DNA from 3 places in the Alteromonas sp. G4i35 genome. Region 3 is predicted to be linked to each of the others. Evidence: predicted binding sites of a transcription regulator. Region 3 holds the regulator's gene; each other region holds the start of a gene.
The links. The regulator sigma-54, encoded in region 3, starts transcription at its own class of promoters, with help from an activator protein. The targets are predictions, from matches to a motif close to GTTGGCACGNNNNTNGNNT.
Positions count from the first base shown of each region.

Region 1: the regulator sigma-54 is predicted to act here: its motif matches at 2,373-2,391, upstream of ACFI6L_RS06320 (DUF2884 family protein).
Region 2: the regulator sigma-54 is predicted to act here: its motif matches at 2,381-2,399, upstream of ACFI6L_RS02965 (flagellar assembly protein T N-terminal domain-containing protein).

Region 1 is NZ_JBHNZD010000008.1:29,266-33,508, reverse strand. Features, by position in the region: gene ACFI6L_RS06330 (sodium-dependent transporter) at 1-332, shown strand, start outside; gene ACFI6L_RS06325 (NAD-dependent epimerase/dehydratase family protein) at 446-1,258, opposite strand; gene ACFI6L_RS06320 (DUF2884 family protein) at 1,425-2,255, opposite strand; gene ACFI6L_RS06315 (hypothetical protein) at 2,602-2,793, shown strand; gene ACFI6L_RS06310 (mechanosensitive ion channel family protein) at 2,869-4,206, opposite strand; gene ACFI6L_RS06305 (acyltransferase) at 4,210-4,243, opposite strand, start outside.
Region 2 is NZ_JBHNZD010000004.1:10,209-14,451, reverse strand. Features, by position in the region: gene flgA (flagellar basal body P-ring formation chaperone FlgA) at 1-630, shown strand, start outside; gene flgM (flagellar biosynthesis anti-sigma factor FlgM) at 733-1,062, shown strand; gene flgN (flagellar export chaperone FlgN) at 1,102-1,533, shown strand; gene ACFI6L_RS02970 (LPP20 family lipoprotein) at 1,679-2,164, opposite strand; gene ACFI6L_RS02965 (flagellar assembly protein T N-terminal domain-containing protein) at 2,464-3,645, shown strand; gene ACFI6L_RS02960 (transglutaminase-like cysteine peptidase) at 3,800-4,243, shown strand, end outside.
Region 3 is NZ_JBHNZD010000025.1:72,249-76,491, reverse strand. Features, by position in the region: gene ACFI6L_RS16165 (HPr family phosphocarrier protein) at 12-284, opposite strand; gene rapZ (RNase adapter RapZ) at 284-1,129, opposite strand; gene ptsN (PTS IIA-like nitrogen regulatory protein PtsN) at 1,214-1,657, opposite strand; gene hpf (ribosome hibernation promoting factor) at 1,671-1,958, opposite strand; gene ACFI6L_RS16145 (RNA polymerase factor sigma-54) at 1,989-3,470, opposite strand; gene lptB (LPS export ABC transporter ATP-binding protein) at 3,544-4,243, opposite strand, start outside.

The DNA of each region.
Region 1 (4,243 bases), on a different contig from region 3:
TCCTAAGTGCGTTGTCATTCGGTAAAGTTGATATGCTTACGTCGTTTATGCACTACGCTGGCGCAGATAAATCACTGTTTGATGTCATTTACGATGTGTTCTACGACACGATTTTGCCTTTAAACGGCTTGCTAATTTGTTTGTTTGTTATTTATCGTTGGAAGAGTGCAAACTTCAATGCTTCTTTGGAAGAGGGCAGCAGTGGTTACAAAGGTAGCTGGTTTGAAAAATACGTGGATATATCGCTGAAAACCTTTATTCCACTTATTTTACTCGTGATTTTTGTAAACACGGTAGCGGTAAAATACTTCGGGTTGAGCCTATTCGGATAGTCAGGTTTTACAAGAAATGACGTGAGCTAGCAGTGAGCTCAACTTAAAAACGGCAAGCCTAAAGCTTGCCGTTTTTGTTTGTGTCAGAGTATGTATTTTCACTAAGTGAAAGCCTAAAACATGCGATAGGGGTCGCTATACTCTGGTGTAATATTTAGCCTTGCCCAGCTTTGTGCGGCGTCAATCACTTTGCCAGCAGGTTCCGCTTCAGTATCAGAAAAGCGAGGAGCATCAATATCCATCGCCTTCGCTGCATCCACGTAATAAATACCGCGCTTAGGATGAGACAAGCTGCAAAGGTGAATAACATCGTTAAGCGGCTTGCCACAAATGATGGTCGTCAGCGCTGATACAATGTCGTACACATGTACAAGGTTTATTCGCTTATTTCCTGCATCTAACTGTTTTCCACTTAACGAGCGGGCGGGGTGACGGTCTGGGCCTACTAAACCGGCTAGGCGAACAATACTGATATCAACCTGACCTCGTTTAGACAATAAATAGTCTTCAATAGTCACGTGGGCTTTGGCCGAGGCTGTTTGCGGCTGTGTAGTGCTGACTTCGGACACTACCTCATTTGTTGCATCGCCGTAAACCGACGTGGTGCTGATAAACACGATATGCGCTACCTTTACGCTGATGGCTGCGTCTATCAACTGCTGCATATTGTTGGTGTATGACGCGAGATCTGTGTTTCTCCTGCCAGGGGGAATATTTAGCAACAAGGTAGCGTTTGGCAAATGGTTACAAAGCGCTGATGTATCTTCGCCCAGGGCATATTCAATTGCGGTGATACCTTGGTCTTGTAACGCGAGACGTTTCTGTTGGCTTCGAGTGGTGCCAACAATATTGACCTTACCTGAAAGTGCGTTGCCCACATAGCTGGCTAACCAGCCGTAGCCACTAATTACTACATTTTGAGTCATCAATTAAATACCCCTTTGTTTAGGGCTTAAGAGTACATTAATTGAAGGGCGGTTGTCGTTAACTGTAAAAATGAAAAACCGACTGGGTTACAGTCGGTTTTCTAAGGTGAGTGGTTAGCGTTGCAAGTCGTTTCGTTTTGCGCGTTTAGTTCGCTAAATGTTCCAACTACATTTTCATTTCGTCGTTGTGGTCATGGTGGTTGCCTTGATCAATATCTAGCAGGTTCAAGTCATCTAGCCCCGATATGGATGCCTGCATTTTGCCTTCGGCATAATCTGCTTTCTTCAGTACCTTACACAATGCATCGCCTTTTTCTTCTAGCGCAGCCGCTTGGCTTTCTAAGCGATATTCTAAATCTTCACCCCAGCGCTCCATCTTTTGCTCAAACTCAGACATATCACCGCCTTCCCACAACATTTGTGTTCCTACCGCAATAAGTATTCTACCCATAGACTCACTGATTAAAGACTCAATTTGCGCTTCGAATTCTTGCTCCCAGCTTTCGTCAAACCAACCTGGCTCATCGAATTTAGTTGAATCAACGCGAATATTCCCTGCGTCATCATAGAATGAAGTGTTTAGTTTGGTTTCAAGTGAGTCGAACAGTTCACGAAAATCGTCACCCATTTGATCGCCGCCTAACAGTTCAGTAAATACTTCAGTTACTGCCACGTTGGCAATTTGCAGCCCTTCACTGGCGATATTCAAGGTCATAGGGATGGCGATATCAATGTTGTTGTAATATTCACTTACCCAGCGCTGTTGTTCGCTGTCAAGCGATACTGGTTCGCCGTTAATGGTCATATTGTGATGGGAGTCAATCGTCATCACTGAGCCATTGTCCATCTGTACCGTTAGATCACCTTGGTAATATTGAATATGACCATCAAGCTCCATGTCACAACTGTTGTTTTGAAAGCTGCTGTCATGCGCCAATGCGTGGCCGCTCATTAAAGTACTGGTAAGGGCAACTGAAAGTAATAGTTTCTTAGACATTGTTCATTCCTTAATTTACGTGTGACGCGTTAACGAAAGTGCTCGAAGCAAACTGCAATGCGTTGTAGTGTCACTGTCAGATAGACGCTAACGATACTCGCTGTTATACCTAAGGTAGAGCAATGGCCTTGCCAATATTTAAAGTCTATATCTTTCAAATGGTTAGTGATATTTGATGATTTCTTTATGCTCTGCTAAATACACTATTTAGTGAGATTACCAACTAATTAGTAGTTTTGACTAAGATCAATTAATACCAATAGCGGTACATTTAAGCCAATCCAAGCATGGTTAAATCTTATTTATTGGTGCATAATACCGCCAATATTTTTAAGGGGTTATCACAATGGCTGATTGGATTAATGCAATTATGTTTGGTGTTGCGCTAATTGCCTTTACGCTAGGGCTAAGCAGCATCGTTATGGGCTTTATGACTGCTAAAGCAGGTGCTGAAGGTATGCAGGAAAAAATCGAGTACGGTTTTTTTGGCGTTACTGGTTTAGTACTTTGCTTACTGATGGCCTACGCATTGGCTTAAGCGATAAGCATTAAAAAAACCGGCTATCTCAGCCGGTTTTTTTTCGTCTTGAACAAGTCTTTATTCATCACTGCCTTATCGATTAGGTTCGCTCTTCTCCAGAGCATCCTCAGGCGCATTGTCGCTTTCGGGACTGTTTCTATAAGCGCTTTGTTCGCGATGGGCAAGCAGCGACAAATGTCCATCACGTTGATAAGCGCGTAAATCGAACAAATCCAGCATAGCCATAACGTGGTCGAAAATATCCGCCTGTACTTTTTCGTACCTCACCCATTCCTTTTGTGCACTGAAGCAGTAAATTTCTAAAGGTAAACCAAGCTCATTAGGCGGTAGCTGCCTAACCATTAGGGTTAGTTCTTGGTTTATATCCGGGTGCTTGCGCAAGTATGCCTCTAAATAAGCTCTAAAAGTGCCGATGTTGGTAAGGCGACGGCTGTTTAGCAGATCCGACTCATCAATGGAGTAGTCTCGGTGATAAGCGCGGAGCTCATTTTTCTTCTTATCGATATATTCGTTGATATAGCGAATTTTCGAAAAGCGCTCTAGCATATCGTTGTCACAAAGCTTAATAGAGTGCACATCAATATAAATGGCGCGCTTAATTCTGCGTCCGCCAGACTCTTGCATACCGCGCCAGTTCTTAACTGCTTCTGTAGTAAGGCTGTAAGTCGGCAGCGTAGAAATGGTTTTATCCCAGTTCTGTACTTTGACGTTGGTAAGGCCTATCTCGAGTATTTCACCATCTACTTCATACTTAGGCATGGCAATCCAGTCGCCCGTATTAAACATGCGGTTAGCGGCTATTTGAATGCCGGCAACAAAGCCCAGAATGGTGTCTCTGAATATCAATAGTAAAACAGCGGCAATGGCGGTTAAGCCAGACACAATAAGTAGCGGGCTTCTGTCTACAATTAAAGAGATACTTAATAGTATGGTGACAATAGCAAATGCCAATTTGGTAACTTGAATAAAGCCAGTGATAGGTGCGCGTTTAGCAAGCGCTGAGGCGTTATAAACGTCTTCCACTGTGCTCAACATGGCATATAAGGCAAGAAGGCCGCTATATAGCATGTATAGCTGAGCGCTCTTTATCACCATACCGTGCATCACGGCTTCATCGCTAATAAGTACCGGTGTGGTTAAGTAAATAAACAGGGCAGGAAACAGGTGCATTAAGCGACGGAAAAATCCGTGCTGCTGCAAGGCGTTGTCCCAGAGGTTATTGGATTTGTATACCCAACTGGCTATCTGGGGGCGCACCAATAGCCTTGCGATAATATAGATTACCGCCGACACCACTAAAATACTACTTAGTGCGATGACGTTATACAGCGGATCTTCAGTAGTAAGATTCGGGAAAATATCATTAACTATGTGAATAAAGTTATCGCGTACTGAAGCACTGACTTCCATTAATTACGACTCCAACATTTTCTTTATACGGTTGTCT
Region 2 (4,243 bases), on a different contig from region 3:
GCGACACAAACCAATCACAAACAGGTTGAAGAAGGCGCAAAACAATACCTAATAACTCAACTTGCTGATAATACGCAGGATACTAGCATTGATGTGTCTATTGTGAAGATAGACGATAGGATAAATATTCCTGACTGCCCAACTGGGTTCGAATACAACGCGTCGCAAGAAGCGCTGAGCCAATCGTATATATCAGTTAGAGTGAGCTGTAGAAATAATGAATGGTACCTTTTTACCAGCGGGCAAGTAACGCGTACCAAAGAAATTGTTGTCACTCAAGGCGCAATAAGTCCAGGAACCGTACTAACATCATCGAATCTCTCTCTGGCAAAAGTTGATGTAAGACGATTGCGCCATACCGCATTTACTGAGCTAGAAGCACTTATTGGGGCTAGAATAAAACGCCGAGTGACTGACGGACAAGCTATACAGTCAAATATGCTATGCTTTGTGTGCAAAGGCGACAGAATTACCATAACTGCTGAGGTAGCAGGTATGGAAGTGAAAACAGCCGGAATCGCTCAGCAAGACGGTGTTGTTGGTGACAATATTAAGGTAATTAATGCCAGTAGCCAAAAGGCGGTGATAGCAAGAGTCGCAAGCCCTGAAGAAGTCGTGATACACTTATAAACGAGGCAGCGAATATCTACTTTTTTGTTCACAATTTAGCTAAAGAAATTAGCCGAAAGGCCGATACACTTTACAGAGGCGAAAAAGTAGTGAGGACTAATTATGGCAATTAACAATATAAACAATGGGTTACCGAAAACACCCGTTGATAATGGAAAGGTTGCGCAGCAAAACCAAACGCAGCAATCTCCACAGCAGGCATCAACACAGGCTGCGCAAACCGCATCAGTTCCGCGTCAGGATTCTGTATCGTTGACGCAATCTGCTCAGCAGCTCAACCAGGTTCAGAAGAAAGGTTCGGAAGCGCCTGTGAACCAAGATAAAGTCGATCGCCTTAAGCGAGCGATTCAAAGTGGCGAGTATAAAGTTAATCCTGAAGTGCTTGCCAACAAGATTGCAAAACTAGAAGGTGAGATTTTTGGCGCTAAATAGTGAGCGACAAAACTCGTAACTAACCAGAAGAGAGCTAACGTGACTGAACAAGAAAGCCAATTGACACAAGCACTAATAAAGCAAGTGGAGCAACTGTCTTCACTTGCCGTATTGCTTGAAAAAGAATTGCAACTTATCAGTTCGCGAGACGCAGAATCTTTAATGAACTTATTAGACGAAAAGACAGCACTGTTAACGTCTATTCAGGCTCTCGATGGAAGCATTGAGCGCACAATTAGCGATCAAGGCTCAATGTCAGAAGAAGATGAAGCATTAATGGCTAATGCAAAGAAACTTCTGGACGATTGCAAATACCGCACACAAGTCAATCAAAAAGCCGTAGAGCAAGGACAGCTACGCCTCACACACTTACGTAACTTGATGATGGAAGTTCGTGCCAAAGAATCGCTCACCTATGACAAAAAAGGAAAGCCGAAAGGCGGGACTTTAGGGTCGGGAGTGAGCGCCTAATTTTTTGCGATTTCAGTAAACCCCACTCAGCGAGCTTTAACCATTAAGCCTTAACCGGTAAAAGTAAATTATACCTCTGTGAATTTGCGCATGATTTAAGACTTCACGATACAGCCACTTGCGCAAACTCCCCTTTCGCTAATGTTTAATAATACTTAACATCCTTTACTCGGCGCGGTTTTGCGGTCGACAGATATATATCGTAAACCTGCTGCATATCTAAAGCGAGTTCGGTGACGTATGTATCTTCACCTACCGGATAGGCTTTTACGACTTCAGCGCCTCTAATGACCCCCTCTACAGATGCTCGCAATGTTTCGCTATCTATAACCAAGTGAGACAGAGACTGATTGCCTTCAATTTTTTGACCATAGACTTGTTCAGTGAGCTCTCGGTATGCATCTAATTTTGACGCTTTCATCGCCATTATAAGCTTCATGCTGTCGCTTTCGCCGTGCTGAGAAGAAATTGGCGCATAGCCTACCGCCTTGAGCACGGGATAGCTTTCTGGTTCTATTGTTTCCCACTCAACGTGTTTATCAATAATGCCGCATCCACCAGTGCTTATTGCTAAACCAAGAAAGCAAGACAGCAGCAGCGATTTTGATTTATGTATTTTTTTCAAGCACATAGTTTCATTTCCAAATTACATTATTAATAAAATCAAATGTGTAGTTACGCTGCTCTCGTCGGTGGCAGCCTTGTAACTACGAGATACTGCCATACTCGCGGTAGCAGATTTTGACATATCTAAACTGACGCGTTTTACAAACCTTTAGCAAGATACGCGTTGCAAGATATGTGCAAGATATGCGCCCGATTGATTTAATGGCGACAAACCACATCAACTGGCACTCTTTTCGCATACTTCGCTTCATAAACCGGGCGCTTTGCATAGCGCAGTTAGATAAAAACCTCCAGAGGTGTGCGGTGCGACATATTAGCAAAACAAAGCTGGTAACTATTTTAAATGCAGTCGTGGCGGTAATTTGCCTGTTTGCATTTTTGGTTGGGCAAGCAAATGCCGTGTGGTACGAGGCTACAGGACAGGCTGTGGTGCGAAATGGTGATAAGGAAACTGCCAGACATGCGGCTACCCAAGAGGCACTTAAGCAAGCCATGCTTTTTGCAGGCGCATCAGTTCATAGTGTCGCCAAGCTTACAAATGGTCTTCTTAAAAATGAAGAGATGACCATTCACTCTACCGGCGAAGTTGAACAACTGGAACTAGTTGATGAAGTTTATAGCGGCGATGTGATTACGGTAAGTATTCGCGCTGACATTTTTCCAAGAGGAAAAGTGTGTGCCGCACAAAATGACCAAAAACATTTCGCTACCACACATTTCAGGGTACGTAACAGAGCGCAATTAACACAGGGTAATATTCCCAATTTCGATGCTTCATTCACCCAGCAGTTAGCGCAGACCATGCGAAATAAAACTGAAAACCTAGATATTATCTATATCGCGCCACATACTGCAAAATTTGACAGTCGATATACTGACCAAAATGTACGCACGCTTTCAGCGCAAAGTAATACTCAATTTGTGCTGGTGGGCATGATAGATGATTTAAGCGTGACACGGGAAGAGGCTTCGGTTTTTACACCGTGGCGTGAGGGTACTTCTCGACGCTCCTTTGCTATGACCATTCAGGTCTATGACGGCATTAATGGAGGCCTGTTGTTGACTAAGTCTTATCAGAATCAAGGAGAATGGACATTCGACAGATTCGAAGATGTAGATGAATTTTCGACGAAGTTTTGGCAGTCGCTTTATGGGCAAACTGTCAACGCGACAATAGCAGAAGCGATTGAAGACATAAAAGAAGCCACTGCATGCCAGCCAATGACAGGTAGAGTGATTAATGTTGCCGGCGATAAAATTTCTGTATCTTTAGGCAGAGACAATGGCATTTCTGAAAAAGATGAACTATACCTTTATCAAGCTAAAGAGATTGTCGATAACCGTGGCCGTAAATACTTACAGTACTCACTATATCCTGGCAAATTTGTAGTGAGTAGTGCCTACGGTAATTCGTCTCTAGTAGTAAACGAAGGTGCAGGAATTATCGCAAACATTCAAGAACACGATTTTGTAGTAAAAAAATAGTCTTTCTCGATTTCCACTTTAGCATTCGAAATCATGGTTGGTTTATCAGCACAGCCATGTTATACCTATAACTACGTATAGCAAATTATACTTAAACTTTAGGTGAAGACGGTTACTCTCGCCTATACTTTAGTATAACTAAAATAATGAAGTTATGACCCTTTCTCTATTTGCGTCGCACTGCTTAGCATTAGTGGCCCTGCTACTGGCTGGACAGCAAATGAAGGATCAGTATGTAATCGAGTTTCCAAAGCTTGAACAGGAAGTAAAAAATAAATTTGGAGCTGATAAAGCATCACACGTTGCAGCGCTAGAAGCTGCCCTACACGCTCTTGAAAGTAAGGGTGTCAAAGATCAATTGCTTGGTGTAAACGCTTTCTTTGATGAGCATATTCAGTATGCTACTGACGATATTGTGTTTAAAGAAAAAGACTACTGGGCAACCCCTTCTGAACTTTTTGGCCATTCTCGCGGAGATTGTGAGGATTATGCCATTGCAAAATACGTAGCTCTGCTACACTTAGGTATCGATAGTTCTAAACTTCGCCTAATTTATGTAAAAGCGAAGATTGGTAGAAGTCGAGTAACACAAGCACAC
Region 3 (4,243 bases):
GGCAAGTAATACTATTCGTCTTCGTTAAATCTGCCCTCAATAAGCTCTTCAATAGCTGCAAGTGCATCAACAGCATCACTGCCGTCCACAATCACGTCTACCTGTTCACCTTGATGGCTTTCAAGCATCATTAATCCCAATACACTGCTTGCGTCTGCTTCTTTATCGCCTTTTTTTAAGATGATTTTAGCGTCGAATTGATTAGCCAGTTTAACCAGTTGGGTCGCCGCTCTTGCATGCAACCCTAACTTATTGACGATAGTTAGCGTTTTTTGAATAGTCATTACTGATTCAGCTCTCTATGGCGAATTTGAACATCAGGGTGTATTTCACTGAAGGTTTTCGACAGGGTCTGTGCGATATAAACCGAACGGTGTTGCCCGCCAGTACAGCCAATGGCTACGGTTACGTAACTTCTGTTATTGCGCTCTAAATGAGGCAGCCATGTCGTTATTAAATTCTGAATTTGCCAAATGAACTTGGTCACTACAGGCTGCGACCCCAAAAATACTTCTACTGGTGCGTCTAATCCGGTCAGATGTTTAAGGTCGGGCTCCCAGTGGGGGTTAGGTAAAAAGCGGGCATCAAAAACGTAATCCGCATCTTTAGGAATGCCGTGCTTAAAGCCAAACGACTCAAACACAAGCACAAGGCGTGAGCTTTTCTTACCCAGGATACGCTCTCGAATTAACTCTGCCAGTTGGTGAATGGTAAGCTTATCTGTATCTAGATATAAATCTGCGCGCTCAGCAATAGGAGCAAGTAGCGCAGACTCGGCTTTAATGGCTTCTGAAAGCGACTTATTGAGCTTGGCAAGAGGGTGAAGACGACGTGTTTCGCTAAAACGCTTAACCAGTACATCATCGCTCGCGTCAATGTAAACAATGGTCATCGACCACGAAGAAGGCAGGTAGTCTAGAATTTCTACCAAATCGTCAGGATTTTTGGGTAAGTTTCTCACATCGATACTTACCGCAACCTGATCGTACTCGTCAACAACTGTATGGGTTAAAGTGGGAAGTAAGTTTACCGGTATATTATCAACACAGTAATAACCTAAATCTTCCAATGCGCGAAGTGCGACAGACTTACCAGACCCTGAACGACCACTGATTATTATCAGCTTCACCTACTTTCTCCCTAATACTCTGGTTTTATCACATACGCGTTGTTGAATTAGGCGCCCACTAAACGGTTAATAGGCGCTTAATGTTTAACTTAATGCAGATAGAATATCGTCGCTTGTCGTTGCGCGACGTATTGCTTTAATCGTTTCTTTGTCGCTTAGTTTACCAGCCACGGTGGCCAGCGTTTGAAGGTGTCCTTCGGTCTGTTCCTCGGGAACGAGTAGCGCAAAAAAGATGTCTACGGGTTTCTCGTCAAGGGCGTCGAAGTCGATTGCTGGCGTGCTGGTTACAACAATGGCGATCACTTTTTCAAGGCCCGGCAGGCGCCCGTGGGGCAGGGCGATACCATTGCCAATGCCTGTACTACCCATACGCTCTCGAGCCATCAAACTGTTGAGTACCGTTGCCTGATCAATGTTCTCGTTTTGCTTGGCAGCGATATCAGCGATGATCTCAAGAATTCGCTTTTTACTATTACACTGAACCGCACACTCGGTGCGGTCCAGACTTACGATGGCTTGTATATCCATGCTTAATTAACTACTAATGTTTTTTCAGTTTTTCCTTATGCTTGATTACCTGCCGGTCGAGTTTATCAACCATGCTGTCAATCGCCGCATACATGTCGGTATTTTCTGAGGATGCGAATACTTCAGCGCCACTTAAATGAACGGTCGCTTCGGCTTTTTGATTTAATTTTTCAACGTTCAGGATGACATGCACATTAGAAATGTGATCAAAGTGACGTTCAAGTTTGCTGAACTTCGTATCGACATAATTACGCAAAGAGTCGGTGATTTCGACATGATGACCAGTAAGGTTGATTTGCATATTTCGTCTTCCTTATATTATTAAGCCCGATTAAATAAGGCTTTTGCGTTGGTTCGACGGCGGGATCGACAACGATTCCCGGTACTTTGCTATTGTTCGCCGGGCAACTTTAATGCCTTGTTCGGCCAACAATGAAGCAATCTTGCTATCACTTAGCGGCTTGCTAGGCTTTTCAGCGGCCACTAATTTCTTGATCAATGCACGAATCGCTGTAGATGAACATTCACCACCAGACTCTGTTGCAACGTGGCTTGAGAAGAAATACTTCAATTCGAAGATTCCACGTGGCGTATGCATGTACTTTTGCGTTGTCACTCGCGAAATAGTGGATTCGTGCATATCTACCATTTCTGCGACATCATTTAGCACCATTGGTTTCATCATTTCCGGGCCGTGCTCAAAAAAGCCCATTTGCTGCTGCACAATGCAGTTTGCAACCTTCATTAAGGTTTCGTTACGAGATTCAAGGCTCTTTATGAACCACTTAGCCTCTTGCATGTGTGAGCGGATGAATTGTGAATCGCTACTATTCTTGGCACGGCGACTCATTGCAGCGTATTGTTGATTTACGCTTAATTTAGGCAGACTGTCGGGGTTCAGCTCAACCACCCAACGGCCATTTTTCTTAGTTACTGAGACATCAGGAATAACGTACTCAGGCTCTTTAGTAACTAAAGCACTACCTGGGCGAGGATTCAAGGTTTGCAGTAAACGCATTGCCTCGCGTAGCTGATCTTCTTTCAATCGGCTTTTACGCATAAGCGTACGATAGTCTTTGCTGCTCAGTAAGTCAGAGTACTCTTCAATTAGTTGCTTTGCTTCAGCAAGCCACGGTGTGTCTTCTGAAAATTGGCGCAATTGCACCATCAAACATTCTTGTGGAGAGCGTGAGCCAGAACCAATAGGGTCGAACATCTGAATGCGCTTTAGCACACATTCTATTTCGTCCATTTCAATCGGCTCTTCCATATCATCATCGTTAACCGCTTCTAAAATATCATCAAGGGTAACGGTTAAATAACCTGACTCGTCAATAGAGTCGATGATTGCTGTAGCGATTGCGCGATCGGTATCCGAGAAATGGGTAAGGCGCATTTGCCAAAGAAGGTGCTCTTGAATATCTTCAGTAGTCTCACCTTGGAAGATTTGCTCGTCGTCATTGGATGGACCCGGAGCAGGCGAAGATGAAGCAGAATAGTATTCGTCCCATGTGCTGTCGATTGGCAGCTCATCGGGAAGATCGTTTTTCTCAAGTGCATCGCCGGCTTCTAACGTGTCACTAGATGCAGAAGCAGTGGCCTCAGAACCGCTGTCATCGTTGTCGATATTGTTCTTTTCTAGTTGCGGCTCGTCGTTACCTTCTTCAACTTCTAATAGCGGATTAGAATCGAGCGCTTCTTGGATCTCTTGTTGAAGATCAAGTGTAGAAAGCTGCAGCAGTTTAATGGCCTGCTGAAGCTGTGGTGTCATGGTAAGTTGTTGGCTAAATTTTAGCTGTAAAGATGGTTTCATCTACGTCTTATTTAAATGCTCTAAATTGAATATACCAGAGCGAAACTGAAAAATGACAATTCGGTTACATTAACTATAGCCTGAATTGTTCGCCTAGGTATACATCCCTTACTTTTTGATTACTTAAAACCTGTTCCGCCGTTCCTTGCGCAATAAGCTCGCCATGACTCACAATGTACGCCTTTTCACAAACATCCAATGTCTCTCGTACGTTATGGTCCGTGATAAGGATTCCAATACCCCTATCGCGAAGATGTTGTATTATCTTCTTTATATCATTAACTGATATTGGATCAACACCAGCAAATGGTTCGTCTAACAAAATAAATTGCGGTTTTGCTGCCAGAGCGCGGGCAATCTCAACGCGACGGCGTTCGCCCCCTGACAAACTCATCCCCGTACTATTACGTATATGGTTAATATTAAATTCATCAAGTAGCGCATCTGCTTCTTCTTCTTGCTGTTGTGAATTTAAATCTTTACGGGTTTGCAAAATGGCCATGATATTTTCATGCACTGTGAGCTTTCTGAAAATAGAGGCTTCCTGCGGTAGGTAGCCAATTCCGCGGCGTGCGCGCTCGTGCATGGGCTGATGAGTTAGCTCATTGTCGTCGATTTCAATTTTGCCTTTATCCAGATTCACTAAACCAACAATCATGTAGAATGTGGTGGTCTTACCAGCGCCATTTGGGCCAAGAAGACCAACAATTTGACCCGTTGAGACAGACAGACTTACATCTCGAACAACCTGTCTTGACTTGTAAGCCTTAGCA